DNA from 2 places in the Actinoplanes sp. NPDC051861 genome. Region 2 is predicted to be linked to the other one. Evidence: riboswitches for the same ligand, from Rfam matches in the RefSeq annotation. Region 2 holds a riboswitch; the other holds the start of a gene.
The links. Region 2 has a riboswitch for thiamine pyrophosphate ahead of AB0M02_RS07890 (thiamine phosphate synthase). Riboswitches for the same ligand answer to the same signal wherever they lie in the genome.
Positions count from the first base shown of each region.

Region 1 (7,601 bases), on a different contig from region 2:
CTGCGCGGCGCCGGAGTGGTGCGGGGTGTGCGGCGCGGACGGGAGATCGCATACTCCCTGGTGGACGAACACGTCGCGCACATCGTCACCGACGCCGTGAGCCACGCCAGGGAGAACCGACAGTGAACCCAGAAGCCGGAGCGCCCCGCAACACCAAGCAGCGCAGCGCGGTCAGCGCCGTGCTCGCCGAGGTCGAGGGTTTCCACAGCGCCCAGGACCTGCACGCGATACTGCGGGAGCGCGGCGAGCGGGTCGGTCTGACCACGGTGTACCGGACGCTGCAGGGCCTCGCCGACGCCGGCGAGATCGACGTCATGCGACCGCCGGGCGGCGAGCATCTGTACCGCCGGTGCAGCCAGGGCCACCACCATCACCTGGTGTGCCGGTCCTGCGGCCGGACCGTCGAGGTGGCCGGGCCGGCGGTGGAGTCGTGGGCGGACCGGGTGGCCGGTCAGCACGGCTTTGTCGACGTCTCGCACACTATGGAGATCTTCGGTACCTGCCCGGAATGCGCCGCCAAGGGCTGAGTGGGAACCTTCCGGTGTGAAGCTCTACGCCGACCGGCTGCCCACGATGATCCGCCAGCTCGTCACCGACGCCCTCGTCGTGCTCTGGGCCTACCTCTGGATCCGGGTCGCACTGTGGATCCACGACCTCGTGCTCAAGCTGGCCGTGCCCGGCCAGAAGCTGGAGGGCGCCGGCAGCGGCATCGCCGACAACCTCGCCGACGCCGGGAGCAAGGTGGGCCGGGTGCCGGTCGTGGGTGACGAGCTGACCAAGCCGTTCACCGGCGCCGCCGACGCCGCCCGGGCCATCGCCGACGCCGGCCGTCAGCAGCAGGACTTCGTCGACCAGCTGGCGCTGATCCTGCCGCTGGTCGCCATCTCCGTGCCGATCGCGCTGGTGCTGTTCCTGTGGCTACCGCTGCGGCTGCGCTGGATGCGCCGGGCCGGCATCGCCGCGGCGGTACGCGACGACCCCGCCGGCCGCGACCTGCTGGCTCTGCGCGCGCTCGCCGGACGGCCGCTCACCCAGCTGGCCAAGCTGGGCCCGGACATCGCCCAGAGCTGGCGCGCGGGTGACGCGGAAGCCGTCGACGCCCTGGCCGAGCTGGAGCTCAGGCAGCTCGGTCTGCGCCGGAGTCGATGAAGCCGTCCTCGTCCTCGTCGTCCCCCCAGTTGCGGTGGAGAAACGGCAGGCCCGCCCAGAAGGTGACGAACCAGATGCCGGTCGCCACGGTCAGCGGGATCGCCCACTTCCAGTCCAGCACGTAGTCGGTGATCAGCAGGACGCTGCTGACCATCGAGACGAGCATGAAGGCCAGCCCGCTGGAGGCCATCTTGTGGGCGTACCGGACCAGCTCGGGCTTGCGGCCCTGCCGGAACAGCGCCCGGTGGAAGGCGACCGGCGAGATGATCAGCGCGGTGGCGAACGCCGCGCTGATCAGCGCCACGACGTAGACGTCCTTCTGGAAGGCCGTGGCGTTCGGGAAGCCGTTGCTGAACGGGATGGTCAGCAGGAACGCGAACAGGATCTGGACACCGGTCTGCGCGACCCGGAGTTCCTGGAGCAGGTCCGCGAAGTTGCGGTCCCAGCGCTGCTTCTCGGTCTCCTGGGAGGAATTGGGGGATTGTGTCTGGACGGCCATGACGCGCCTGGGTTCCCGAACCGGCCCATGGTCAAACGCCGATGCGCGCCAGGACGGCGTCGGCGAGCTCCCGAGGTGCCTGCTCCGGCACCCAGTGGCTGACGCCCCGCATAGCCACCAGTTGGTAGTCGCCCTCCACCCAGTCGGCGGTACGCAGGGCCGCGGTAAGCCCGACCACACCGTCCTTGTCGCTCCAGACGTACGTGGTCGGCACCTTCACCACCCCGACGTCGGCGACCTGGTCCTCGCTGAAGGCGCGGTACCAGTTCAGCCCGCCGGTCAGCCGGCCCGGCTCCTGCATGGCCTCGACGTACTGCTCGGCGTGGTGCAGCGGGCGCAGCATCCAGCGCAGCATGGTGCCGTTGCGGGCGAGCAGGAGGCGTTCGGCGGCCGAGGACTGGAAGACCTTGAAGTACGCGAACCGGGCACGCTGCGACGGGCGCACGCGCAGGGCCAGCAGCAGGGCGCGGGGGTGCGGCACCGAGATGGCGGTCATCGTCCGCACCCGGTCGGGGTGGCGGGCGGCGAGCATCCAGGCGACGTGCGCACCCCAATCGTGCCCCACCACATGCACCTTGTCCACATTTAAAGCGTCGAGGACCGATAAAGCGTCTGCTACGACTTCTTTCAGCTTATAAGCAGAAACATCAGAAGGGCGAGCGCCCGGCGAGCACCCCCGCTGATCCAGGGCATATGTCCGAAGCCCCGCAGCCTGAAGCCGAGGCGCGAGGAGATCGAACTCGCGATGATCCTGCGGAAAACCGTGCAGAAGCAACACCGGTTCCCCCTCCGCAGGGCCGCCCTCGAACACGTCGAACGTCAGCCCGCGAGCCTTGACCTCCATGTGATCGCACCCTCCCTGTTCCAGCAGTTAAACCGGTGTTAGCGTCATCGAAGCACATGTTTTCCGACAGGGGAGCGCACAGCGCTGAGAGTGCGGGCCATCCGCAGACCCTCGTACCTGATCTGGGTAATGCCAGCGCAGGAAGATCGGTTCTCTCCAGCCGCGCCGCGACGATGCGGCGTGCGTCTCCTCCCGGTACCCGCTGGGAGGCGTTTCATGAAAAACAGCAACAGATGGCGCACGATAGACGTCGTGATCGCCTCGGTCATCGCCGTCGCGTTCGGGGTGATCTTCTGGGCCTGGAACACGGTCTGGAGCGTCACCGAGAGCGCGTTCGCCTTCTTCCCCCCGGCTCAGGCCCTGCTCTACGGCATCTGGCTGATGCCCGCCGTACTCAGTGGCCTGATCATCCGTAAGCCGGGAGCCGCCCTCTACACCGAGGCGGTCGCGGCGATCATCTCCGCGCTGCTCGGCAACGCCTGGGGCGCGACCGTCATCCCGCAGGGCCTGATCCAGGGTCTCGGCGCGGAGCTGGCGTTCGCGGCGCTGCGATACCGCTCGTTCAAGCTGCCGGCCGCCCTGCTGGCCGGCGCCCTGACCGGGGTGAGCGCGGCAGTCTTCGACTTCATCGTCTGGACCTCCGAGTACGCCCTGGGCAGCTACCGCATCCCCTACGCCCTGTTCACGATCGTGAGCGGTACGGTACTGGCCGGCCTCGGCAGCTGGGCCCTGGTCCGCGCACTGGCGCCGACCGGTGTGCTCGACCGGTTCGGAGCGGGCCGCGAGAGGGCACTCATCTGACATGAGCGAGGTTCGGCTTCGCGGCTTCGGGTGGCGGCACGCCGGTCGCCGCGCCTGGGCGGTCCGCGACGTCGACCTGCACATCCGGCACGGCGAGCGGGTGCTGCTGCTCGGTCCCTCGGGAGCGGGCAAGAGCACGCTGCTCGCCGCGCTGGCCGGTCTGCTGCCGGAGGACTCCGGCGAGTCCGAGGGCACGATCGAGATCGACGGGCTGGATCCCCGGAAGGCCCGCGAAAGTGTCGGGATCCTCTTTCAGGACCCGCAGACACAGCTGGTGATGGCCCGCAGTGGCGACGACGTGGCGTTCGGTCTGGAAAACCGGGGCGTGTCCGCTAATGACATCTGGCCACGGGTGTCCGACGTGCTTGATCGCGTCGGGTTCCCGTACCCCATCAATCGCCCCACCTCGGCGCTCTCCGGCGGCGAAGCGCAACGTCTCGCTCTGGCCGGGGCCCTCGCCCTGCGACCTGGGCTGATGCTGCTGGACGAGCCCACCGCCAACCTCGATCCGACCGGCGCCGAGCTGATCCGGGAGGCTGTCTCCCGGTCGACCGGGCCGGACACCACGCTGATCATCGTGGAACACCGGGTGGCGGAGGCACTCGCGCTGGTCGACCGGGTGGTCATCCTGGAGGCAGGCGGCGGTGTCCGTGCCGACGGCGCGCCCGAGGTGATCTTCGCCGCCTACGGCGACAAACTGGCGGAGGACGGCGTCTGGGTGCCCGGTTTCAGCACGCCGCCGATCAGGGCCACTTCAAAGTCAACTACCGATTTTGTACGCGCGGAGCACATCGCCGTCACGGGACGTCTCGCACCGGTCTCGATCCGGGCGGGCGCGGGTGAGGTGGTGGCGGTGACCGGGCCCAACGGTGCCGGCAAGTCCACACTCGCCCTGTTGCTCGGCGGCCTGACCGCACCGGACTCCGGCCGGATCGAGGCGTTCGGCGACCGCAAGCCTCCGCACAGGTGGCGGGCGGCGACGCTGACGCAGCGGATCGGGTCGGTCTTCCAGAACCCGGAACACCAGTTCGTCACGAGCCGGGTCGCCGACGAACTCGCGCTCGGGCCGCGCCGGGTCGGCCGCAGCCCGCAGGAGATCCGCCGGACCGTCGACGAGCTGCTCGAACGGCTGCGCCTGACGAGGCTGGCCGAGGCGAACCCGTACACGCTCTCCGGCGGTGAGGCCCGGCGGCTGAGTGTGGCCACCGCGCTGGCGACCGCGCCGAAACTGCTGATCCTCGACGAGCCGACATTCGGCCAGGACCGGCGGACCTGGCGCGAACTGGTCGACCTGCTGGCGGTCCTGCGCGCCCAGGGACACGGGATCGTGGCGGTGACCCATGACGACGCGTTTGTGCGTACCCTTGCCGACCGCACCGTGCCCCTCGGTGAGCCGGCGCCGGAACCGCTGCCCCGGAGACTGCGGCCGTGACCCTGACCTTCGCGCCGATCGCCGATCCCGCCGCGCCCCTCGCCCGCCGGAACCCGGTCGCCAAGCTCGGTGCCGCCCTGCTCTTCTCGCTGCCGCTGATCGCCACGGTCGACCCGCTCACCCCCGCCCTGGCGCTGCTGGTGGAACTCGCGGTGCTGCCGTTCTTCGGCGTGCGCTACCGGGCGCTCGCCCGCCGCGCCGCGCCGCTGCTGCTGGCCGCGGGCGGGGTACTCGTGACGCTGACGCTGTTCGCTGCCGAGCGGTCCGGCACCCTGCTCGTGTCGCTCGGGCCGTTCGACATCACCACCGGAGTCCTGACCAGCGCGGCCGGCCTGATCCTGCGAATCTTCGCGGTCGCCCTGCCCGGCATCGTGGTGTTCGCCACCACCGACCCGACCGACCTGGCCGACGCCCTCGTGCAGAACGCGAAGGCACCCGCCCGGTTCGCGATCGGCGCGCTCGCCGCGTTCCGCCTGCTGCCGCTGCTGGGCCAGGAGTGGCGCTCGCTCACGCTGGCCCGCCGCGCCCGCGGCGTGGAAGCCGGCCACAACCCCGTCGTCTTCGCCTCCACCGCGTTCGCGCTCCTGGTCGCCGCACTCCGCCGCGGCGGACGGCTGGCGGTGGCGATGGACGCCCGCGGTTTCGACTCCACGGCACCCCGCACACACGCCCGCCGGCAACACTTCACCGCCGCCGACACGGCCCTGCTGACCTGCGCGGTGACCGCCGCCACAGCGATCTTGACACTTTCCTTGGCGTTGGGGGTTTTCCGGCCGGTTGTCGGTTGATCGTTTGCCGGGCCGTCACGGAATCGCCAGCGGCCGTTGTCCTGTTCGGACGAGGGTGACGCACTATGGGTCACGGCCACGATCATTCACATCATCTCCCCGAGACCGGCGCCGACGTTCCGGAGGCGCTGGACCTGAGCATCCCGGAGAGCGAACTCTCCCCCGGCGACAGCACCCGTCGCCGCTTCCTGCTCGGCGCGGGCCTGCTCGGTGCCGGCGCGGCCGCCTCGGTGCTGGCCCGCCCGGGCGCCGCCGAGGCCGCCGGGCTGCAGCACACCCACGACCACGTCGGTGGCGGCTCGGCCAAGGGCGGCTTCCGCTGGCTCGCCGGCGACCACCACATCCACACGCAGTACAGCTCGGACGCCCAGTACCGGGTGATCGACCAGGCGCGTCACGGCCAGGCCTTCGGGCTGGACTGGGTGGTCATCACCGACCACGGCAGCGCCACCCACGCCAAGATCGGTGTGGACAAGGTCAACCCGGACATCGTCCACACCCGCTCCGAACTGCCCGAACTCCTGACCTTCCAGGGCCTGGAGTGGAACATCCCGGCGGCCGAGCACGCCACGGTGTTCGTGCACCCGGGCAAGAACGAGGTCGAGGTTCTCAAGCAGTTCGAGAACGCGTACGACGGCTCGCTGCTCCCGGCGACCAACACCGCCGAGCAGAACGAGGCCATGGCGATCGCCGGCATCAAGTTCCTCGGCGAGCAGGTCCGCAAGCGCAAGATCGACGGCGCGCTCTTCCTCGCCAACCACCCGGCCCGCCGCGGCATCGACTCGCCCCACGAGATCCGCAACTGGCGCGACGCCGACCCGACCGTAGCCATCGGCTTCGAAGGCGCACCCGGCCACCAGGCCGCCGGCATCCCGGCCCCCAACGGCCGCGGCGGCGCCCGCGGCTACTACGACAACAACCCGTCCGCGGCCTCCTTCGCCGGCTACCCGCTGGAGAGCTACCGCACCTGGGGCGGCTTCGACTGGATGACCGCCACCGTAGGCGGCCTCTGGGACAGCCTCCTCGCCGAGGGCAAGGCGTGGTGGATCACCGTCAACTCCGACAGCCACGTCAACTACCTGGACCAGACCGACCGCGGCCCCGGCAGCGACTTCAACGCCAACGGCAAGTACAACGACCCGGTCTACACCGGCACCGTGAACACCGCAGCCGGCGACTTCTGGCCCGGCTACTACGGCCGAACCAACGTAGGCTCCTCCTCCTTCTCCTACCGCGCGGTCATGGACGGCCTGCGCGCCGGGCGCGTCTGGGTCGACCACGGCCGCCTCATCAAGTCCCTGGACGCCCGAGTCCGCCTCACCGGCGACCGCCGCTACTCCACCGGCACCCCGCTCGGCGGCGTCCTGCAGGCCAAGCGCGGCACCCGCACCGAACTGGTCCTCGAGATCGACCTCCAGGACATCCCCAACTGGGCCGGCTTCATCCCCACCCTGAAGCGCGTCGACGTCATCGCCGGCACGGTCACCGGCCCGGTAGCCGACAAGGACACCTTCACCACCCCCGACACCAGGGTGGTCAAGTCGTTCGAGATCTCCCAGACCTCCGGCAAGGTCACCCTGACCTACGACCTGGGCCGCCTCGACAAGCCCTTCTACCTCCGCGTACGCGGCACCGACACCAACCGCACCCAGCCCGGCCTCCTCGGCGCGACGGTCGACCCCTTCGGCCCCAAGCTCGACGTGGTGGGCTCCGCCGACCCGTGGGGCGACCTCTGGTTCTACACCAACCCCATCTGGGTCCTCCCGCGATGACCCCGGGAACCGCGCCGGCCGCTTCCGCGGCCGGCGCCGCCCCGCCGGCTCCCGTTCCCGGCGCCGGCCACGCCGTCGGCGCCGCAACAGTCGGCCCGGCCGTCGGCGCCGCGTCGACCGGCCCGGCGGCTGTTGGCGCCGCGTCGACCGGCCCGGCGGCCGTTGGCGCCGCAACAGTCGGTCCGGCCGTCGGCGCCGCGTCGGTCGGCCCGGCGGCCGTTGGCGCCGCAACGGTCGGCCCGGCCGTTGGCGCCGTCGCGGTCGGCCCGGCCGTTGGCGTCGCGGCGGTGGGTCCGGTGTCCGGGGCCGCGCGCAT
Region 1 is NZ_JBFAYE010000032.1:2,118-9,718, reverse strand. It holds gene AB0M02_RS43900 (metalloregulator ArsR/SmtB family transcription factor) at 1-126, shown strand, start outside; gene AB0M02_RS43895 (Fur family transcriptional regulator) at 123-527, shown strand; gene AB0M02_RS43890 (hypothetical protein) at 544-1,149, shown strand; gene AB0M02_RS43885 (DUF6328 family protein) at 1,118-1,648, opposite strand; gene AB0M02_RS43880 (alpha/beta hydrolase) at 1,680-2,492, opposite strand; TPP riboswitch at 2,551-2,654, shown strand; gene AB0M02_RS43875 (ECF transporter S component) at 2,709-3,293, shown strand; gene AB0M02_RS43870 (ABC transporter ATP-binding protein) at 3,295-4,725, shown strand; gene AB0M02_RS43865 (energy-coupling factor transporter transmembrane component T) at 4,728-5,513, shown strand; gene AB0M02_RS43860 (histidinol-phosphatase) at 5,579-7,285, shown strand; gene AB0M02_RS43855 (hypothetical protein) at 7,282-7,601, shown strand, end outside.
Region 1: linked by a shared signal. The riboswitch ahead of AB0M02_RS43875 (ECF transporter S component) and the one ahead of AB0M02_RS07890 (thiamine phosphate synthase) in region 2 are both predicted to bind thiamine pyrophosphate.

Region 2 (7,601 bases):
AGCTCATCCTGGCCAACCTGGCCACCGAGCTCTTCCGGCACGGGAAGATCAAGACCACCGAGTCGAAGGCCAAGCGGCTGCGCCCGCTGGCTGAGCAGCTCGTCACGAAGGCCAAGCGCGGCGACCTGCACGCCCGCCGTCGCGTCCTGACCGTCGTGAAGGACAAGGACGTCGTGTACGCCCTGTTCGAGCAGATCGCTCCGCGGTACTCGAACCGCCCCGGCGGTTACACCCGGATCACCAAGATCGGCCCGCGCAAGGGTGACGCCGCTCCGATGGCCGTCATCGAGCTGGTCGAGGAGCTCCAGGTCGCGGCCACCACCACCGGCCCGTCGAAGCAGGCTCGCAAGGCCGCCGCGCAGCAGGCCAAGGTCGAGGCGCTGGCCCCGGAGGAGGAGGCGCCCAAGGCTGCCGCCACCGCCGAGACCGACGCCGACCAGGACGCCGAGGCTCCGGTCAACGCGTCCGGCGACAAGGCCGAGGGCGACGACGCCAAGGCCTGATCTTCATCAGGTGAGACCCGGCACCCACTCTGGGTGCCGGGTCTTTCTTCTTTCTGCGTACGGGAGCACGCTGCGGAATGCAGGAATCCATCCGTCTTCGACTGGACGTGTCATACGACGGCGCCGAGTTCTCCGGGTGGGCTGCCCAGCCTGGTCGCCGTACCGTTGCCGGGGTTCTGACCGAGGCCTTGGGCCGCCTTGCCGGCGCCGAGACGCCCTTCGGTCTCACCGTCGCGGGCCGGACCGACGCGGGGGTGCACGCCACCGGCCAGGTATGCCACGTCGATCTGCCGGCGGACCGCTATGCCGAGCTGGAGGGCTCGCTGCTGCGGCGCCTCGCCGCCCTGATGCCGCCGGATGCCCGCGTCCGCGCCGTTGTGCCGGTCCCCGCCGATTTCGACGCCCGTTTCTCCGCCACCTTCCGCCGGTACGAGTACCGCGTCTGCGACGACCCGTGGGGTCCCGAGCCGCTGCGCCGCCACGACACGCTCGGCTGGGTGCGCCCGCTCGATCTGGACCGGCTCAACGCGGCCGCGGCCGGGCTCGTCGGAGAGCACGACTTCGCCGCGTTCTGCAAGCGCAAGGAGCACGCGACCACGATCCGGGCGATCACCCGGCTCCAGTGGCGCCGCGACCCGGACCGGATCTGCGTGGCGACCGTGCAGGCGGACGCGTTCTGCCAGGCCATGGTCCGCAGCCTGGTCGGCGCGATGCTCACGGTCGGCGATGGCCGTCGTGACCCGTCCTGGCCCGCCCGGTTGCTCACGCTGCGCGAGCGGTCGAGTGAGGTGACCGTCGCACCGGCGCACGGGCTGACGCTGATCGCTGTCGGTTACCCGGGGGAGACCGAGTACGCGGCCCGCGCCGAGGCCACCCGGCGCCTGCGAGCCTAGACCGCGCGGCGGGACAGGACCGTTTCGCTGAGGTGGGCGTCGAGCAGGTCGGACGTTATCCGCTGAACCTGTGGGTCGTCGCCGGGGAGCAGTTCGCCGTCCGGGCCGGTGATCGCGCAGTACATCAGGTAGTGCCCGCGGGTGCGCCAGCCGACCGGGGTGCCGGGTGCGGTCTCGGCGCCGGCCAGATCGGTGAAGCCGCCGTCGCCGGACTCGACCAGGGTGGGCACGAGACGTCCGACGGCCTCGGCGCTAGCGGTGTCGGGGAGGTTCAGGACGCCGGCGGTCACCCGGTAGGCGGCGTGCGGGACGGTGAGGGCGGCGCGGACCGCTTGCGTACACCCGTACCTTCGCAGTGTGGAGCGCAGGGTGCCGCTGGCCGCGAGTGCGCAGTCGGCGGTGAGGGTCGTCCTGGCCGTGCGGAACGTCGCGGAGCCGGCGGGGAAGACCTCGGTCTCGGACAACGGCTCGGGATCGACGGCGCGTGAGGCGATCCGGGAATCGGCCTCGGACGCGGCGGCAACGGGCGGATGACCCTCGTCCGCGACGATGAGGACCGCCAGCATCACCACGATGCCGGAGACGATCAGGGCGGCGAGGCCTCGGGTGAGCAGGTGGGCGGTCTGTTGTGGGTTCCGCCGGGCGTGCCGGTGCGGCACCGGATAACGATGCTGACCGATGGGGCCTGGTTGCCGCACCAGCAGGGCGGAGCGCGTCGGGGTGGCGTACCGCATGGGAGCCAAGCTAGGCGCGCACGCTGATCTATGAACGCACAGTCTGTCCGCCACCCGGACGGGGGACCCCGCACGCGGCAGGGGAGACTTGGCGGGTGAGTGCCGACCACTACTTCACCGCCGAGCCCGGCGCGCCGATCCGCCGCAGCGAGATCGAGTTCACCGTCGCCGGCCGGAACTACCGGCTGGCGGTCGCGTCCGGCGTCTTCTCGGCCGGGCGCCTGGACCCGGGCACGGCCGTGCTCCTGCGCAAGGCCACCCTGCCCGAGGCCGGCGCCGAGGGCACCTTCCTGGACCTGGGCTGCGGTTACGGGCCGATCGCGTGCGTGCTGGCGAGCCAGGCGCCGCGGGCGACCGTCCACGCTGTCGACGTGAACTCGCGCGCTCGGGAGCTCACCACGGAGAACGCGGCGACGCTCGGGCTGGCCGGCCGGATCCGGGTCGCCGCACCGGACGAGGTCCCGGACGACGTGACGTTCGACGAGATCTGGAGCAACCCGCCGACGCATGTGGGCAAGGCCGAACTGCACGCGATCCTGCAGCAGTGGATGCCCCGCCTGGCGCCGGGCGGCGTCGCGTGGCTGGTCATCAACCGCAACCTGGGTGGCGACTCGCTGCACGCGTGGCTCGTCGCCGGCGGTTGGAACGTCGAGCGGGTGGCCAGCCAGAAGGGCTTCCGGGTGCTGCGGGTCACCGGAAAATCGGCTGACTGACCGGTCGCGGGCGGGGAGGATTCCGGCATGGGTTACGTGGATGTCGCCGGCGCGGGCTTCGTGCTCCCCGATGGGCGGGAGCTGTTCGCCGACGTGTCGTTCCGGGTCGGAGAGGGTGCGAAGGTGGCACTCGTCGGCCCCAACGGCGCCGGCAAGACCACGCTGATGCGGATGGTCGCCGGTGACATCCCGGCGCAGACCGGCACCATCGCCCGGTCCGGCGGGCTCGGCGTGATGCGACAGTTCATCGGCATGATCGGCGACGACCGGACCTTGGAGGATCTCGCACTCTCCCTGGTGGCACCGGCGCTGAGCGCGTCCGGCGAGCGACTTCGGCTGGCTGCGGCGGCGCTCGACGAGACCGAGAAGAGCCAGATTGCGTACGCGAACGCGCTCGCGAACTGGGGCGAGTCCGGTGGGTACGAGGCGGAGGTGCTCTTCGACACCGTCGCCGTGTCGATCCTCGGCAAGCCGTGGGACGAGGCTCGCCATCGTGTGGTGCGAACTCTGTCGGGCGGCGAGCAGAAACGGTTCGCCCTGGACCTGCTGCTGCGCGGCACCGACGAGGTGCTGCTGCTCGACGAGCCGGACAACTTCCTCGACGTGCCCGCCAAACGCTGGCTGGAGCAGCGGCTGCGCGAGTCGCAGAAGTCGGTGCTCTACGTCTCGCACGACCGGGAACTGCTGGCCGAGACCGCCGACCGGGTCGTCGCCGTCGAGGGCGGCGGCGCCTGGACGCACCCGGGCGGGTTCGCCTCCTGGCACGAGGCCCGGATGAACCGGCACGAGCGGATGGAGGAGCTGCGTCGCCGCTGGGACGAGGAGCACGAGAAGCTCAAGGAGCTCGTGTTCACGTTGAAGAACAAGGCGGCGTACAACGACGGTCTGGCCTCGCGCTATCAGGCCGCGCAGACCCGGCTCCGCAAGTTTGAGGAGGCCGGCCCGCCGCCGCTGCCGCCGAAGGACCAGGCGGTGAAGATGAACCTGCGCGGCGGGCGCACCGGTAAACGGGCGGTCATGTGTTCCCAGCTCGAGCTGGAGAACCTGACGTTCCCCTTCGATCTGGAGATCTGGTACGGGGACCGCGTCGCCGTCCTCGGCGCCAACGGCACCGGCAAGTCGCACTTCCTGCGGCTGCTCGCGTCCGGTGGCACCGAGCCCGATCTGGAGCACAAACCGGTCGACGGCGCGCCGCTCACGCACGTGGCGCACGAGGGCCGGGCCCGGCTCGGCGCGCGGGTCCGCCCAGGCCACTTCTCGCAGACCCACGACCGGCCCGAGCTGGTGGAGAAGACGCTCGTCGAGATCCTCTGGCGCGGCGACGAGCATCGGTCCGGAATGGACCGGGCGGGTGCGATGAAGGCGCTCAACCGGTACGAACTGGCCGCGCAGGGCGACCAGCGGTTCGGCACCCTGTCCGGTGGTCAGCAGGCACGGTTCCTGGTGCTGCTGCTCGAGCTGTCCGGTGCGACCGTGCTGCTGCTCGACGAGCCGACGGACAACCTGGACCTGGCCTCGGCGGAAGCGCTGGAGGAGGGGCTGAAGGCGTTCGACGGCACGGTGATCGCGGTCACCCACGACCGGTGGTTCACCCGCTCGTTCGATCGGTTCGTGCTGTTCAGAAGCGACGGCGAGGTCGTCGAGGTCCCCGAGCCGGTCTGGGACGTCCGCTAGCTTCTTCGTCACGGACCGGTTATGGTCCGGTTACAACACCAAACCCCACGGGAGCCCGGGCACCGGGCTGAGAGGGGGGCTGATGCGGCCCCCGACCGTCGAACCTGATCCGGGTAATGCCGGCGCAGGGAGGAGTGCTTCATGCACTGGTTTCCCCGTATTCACGTCATCACCGACTCGCTCGATGTGGTTCGTGGTGTCGCGGGTTCCTCCGGTGACGTCGCCGTCCAGATTCGAGTCAAGAGCAACGACGCTTCGGCGTACGCGCTGACCGTCGCGGCGATCGAGATCTGCCGGCCGGCCGGGACGATGGTGCTGGTCAACGACCGGGTCGGGGTGGCGCTGGCGGCGGGTGCGGACGGCGTGCACGTGGGCGCGGACGACCTGCCCGTCGAGGCCACCCGGCGTGTCGTCGGCCCGGACGCGATCGTCGGCGCGACCTGCCGCAACCCGTCGGCGGCCCGCGCGGCGGTCGCGGCGGGCGCCAGTTACCTCGGCGTGGGGCCGGCGTTCGACACCTCCACCAAGGACGGGCTGCCACCGCCGCTCGGACCGGTCGCGATCGCGGCCGTCGCCGAGGCGGTCCCGGGCACGCCGGTCCTGGCGATCGGCGGCATCACCGCGGAACGGGTGCCGCTGCTCGCGGCGCACGGTGTCGCGGCGGTCGCCGCCTTCGCGAAGGATCCGAAGGGAGCGGTCGCGGAGTTCCTGGCGGTCCTGCCATGAACGAGCCGGGGATCGCCGCGGGTGCCGGCATGGCTCCGAGCGCCGACGTGGCTGCGGGCGCCGATGTGGCCGGCATCGGTCGGGTCGCCGTTGTCGGTGCCGGGATCATCGGACTCGCGATCGCCGACGAGCTCGTCCGGCGTGGGGCGGATGTCACCGTCTACGACACGGCGCCCGAGGGCACTGGCGGCGCGTGGCACGTCGCGGCCGGGATGCTGGCGCCGGGTGGGGAGTCGACCTTTGAGTACCCGCATCTCACCCGGCTGCTGGACGCTGCCAACGAGCTGTGGCCGTCGTACGCCGCGGGCCTCGGTGACGTCGGGTACGACGACGCCGGAACGCTCGGTGTCGCGCTGACCGCTGATGACGTCGCGGAGTCGGCCCGGGAGTGGAAGCACCAGAAGCTCACCCCGTTGACCGGGTCGCAGTTGCGTGACCGGGAACCCGCGCTGTCCCCACGGGTCCGGGCCGGGGTTTTCGCGCCCTCTGAGCGGCAAGTCGACCCACGGAAGGTCGTGGCGGTTCTGCGCGGCCGTCTGGCCCGTGCTGTCGTCAGAAAAAACATTTCCGACTTGTCCGAAGTGGAAGCTGACGTGGTCGTCGTGGCGGCGGGCTGCGGCACGGCGGCGCTCACCGGGCTGCCGATTCGGCCGGTCAAGGGCCAGATGATCCGCCTGCGCGGTGAACCCGGCCTGCTCCGGCACGTGATCGACGGGATGGCCGACGGGCGGCACGTCTACCTCGTGCCGCGTGCGGACGGTGAGGTCGTCATCGGCGCGACCCAGGAGGAACGGACCGATCACACGCTCACCGCCGGCGGGGTGCACGAGCTGCTGCGGGCGGCGCTCGACCTGGTGCCGGGGCTCGCCGAACACGACATCACCGAGTTCACCGTGGGGCATCGGCCGGGTACGCCGGACAACGCGCCGCTGCTCGGTTTCCTCGACGGCAGCCGCCGGATCGTGGTGGCGGCCGGCCATTACCGCAACGGTGTCCTGCTCGCGCCGATCACGGCGCGGCTCATCGCCGAACTGGTGCTCACCGGATCGGCGGATCCCCTGCTCGAATCCTTCGAACCCGGGAGGTTCGGATGCGCCTGACTCGATGCTCCCTTCGCGGACCGGGGAGGTTCGGATGTGCCTGACTCGATGCTTTCGTCGCGGACCTGGGAGGTTCGGATGCGTCTGACAGTCAACGGGCGGCTGGAGAGCCGGTCCGACACGTGCTCGGTGGCGGTGCTGGTCGCCGAGATCACCGAGGCGAGTCGTGGGGTGGCGGTCGCGGTCAACGGGACGGTGGTGCCGCGTTCGACGTGGTCCGCGGTCGACCTGGCCGACGGCGACCGGGTCGAGGTGCTCACCGCCGCGCAGGGAGGCTGAGATGTCGTCGTTCTCGCCGGGTTCTCAACCGGCTTCCGTGTCGGCCTTTCTTCCAGCCAACGGGCTGATTCTCGGGACGGGTGGTGCGAACAGCCTGGCCGCGCTGGAAGAGGCGATCCGGGCGTCCGAGACGACGCTGGTCACGGTGGCGCTGCGCCGGGTGGAGGCGGCCGGGCCGGGACTGCTGCCGATGCTGGACCGGCTGGGCGTGCGGGTACTGCCGAACACGGCGGGCTGTTACACGGCCGGGGACGCGGTGAAGACGGCGCAGATGGCGCGGGAGGCGTTCGAGACGGAGCTGATCAAGCTTGAGGTGATCGGTGACGAGCGGACCCTGCTGCCGGACGGGGTGGAGCTGCTGCGCGCGGCGGAGACGCTGGTGGCAGACGGGTTCACGGTTCTGCCGTACACCACCGACGACCCGATCCTGGCCCGCCGCCTCGCGGACGCCGGATGCGCCGCGGTGATGCCGGCGGGCTCGCCGATCGGTTCCGGTCTCGGGATCTCCAACCCGCACCACATCGAGCTGATCAGGCAGAGCGTCGACGTGCCGGTCGTGCTGGACGCGGGCATCGGCACGGCCTCGGACGCGGCGTTCGCCATGGAACTCGGCTGTGACGCGGTGCTGATCGCGAGCGCGATCACCCGGGCCGACGATCCGGCGGCGATGGCGGCGGCGATGCGGCACGCGGTCGCGGCCGGGCGGCTGGCCAGAGCTGCGGGGCGCATTCCGCGTCGTCATCACGCGGTCGCGTCCACTGAGGACGAGGGGATTCCGGTGTGGTGACGCCGGGCGGGCTCGTCGTGCTCACCGATCGGCGGTCCGCCGCGAGGCCGTTGACGGAGGTGGTCCGGGCCGTCGTCCGCGGCGGCGCCGAGTGGGTCATCCTTCGCGAGAAAGATCTTGGGTACGCCGAACGCGCGGCCGTTTTCGGTCAACTCCGGTCTGTCGTGCCACCGGGCCGGCTGATCGTTGCCG
Region 2 is NZ_JBFAYE010000002.1:252,887-260,487, forward strand. It holds gene rplQ (50S ribosomal protein L17) at 1-503, shown strand, start outside; gene truA (tRNA pseudouridine(38-40) synthase TruA) at 581-1,396, shown strand; gene AB0M02_RS07875 (hypothetical protein) at 1,393-2,130, opposite strand; gene AB0M02_RS07880 (methyltransferase) at 2,226-2,843, shown strand; gene AB0M02_RS07885 (ATP-binding cassette domain-containing protein) at 2,871-4,517, shown strand; TPP riboswitch at 4,555-4,665, shown strand; gene AB0M02_RS07890 (thiamine phosphate synthase) at 4,659-5,243, shown strand; gene thiO (glycine oxidase ThiO) at 5,240-6,343, shown strand; gene thiS (sulfur carrier protein ThiS) at 6,422-6,622, shown strand; gene AB0M02_RS07905 (thiazole synthase) at 6,624-7,409, shown strand; gene AB0M02_RS07910 (thiamine phosphate synthase) at 7,403-7,601, shown strand, end outside.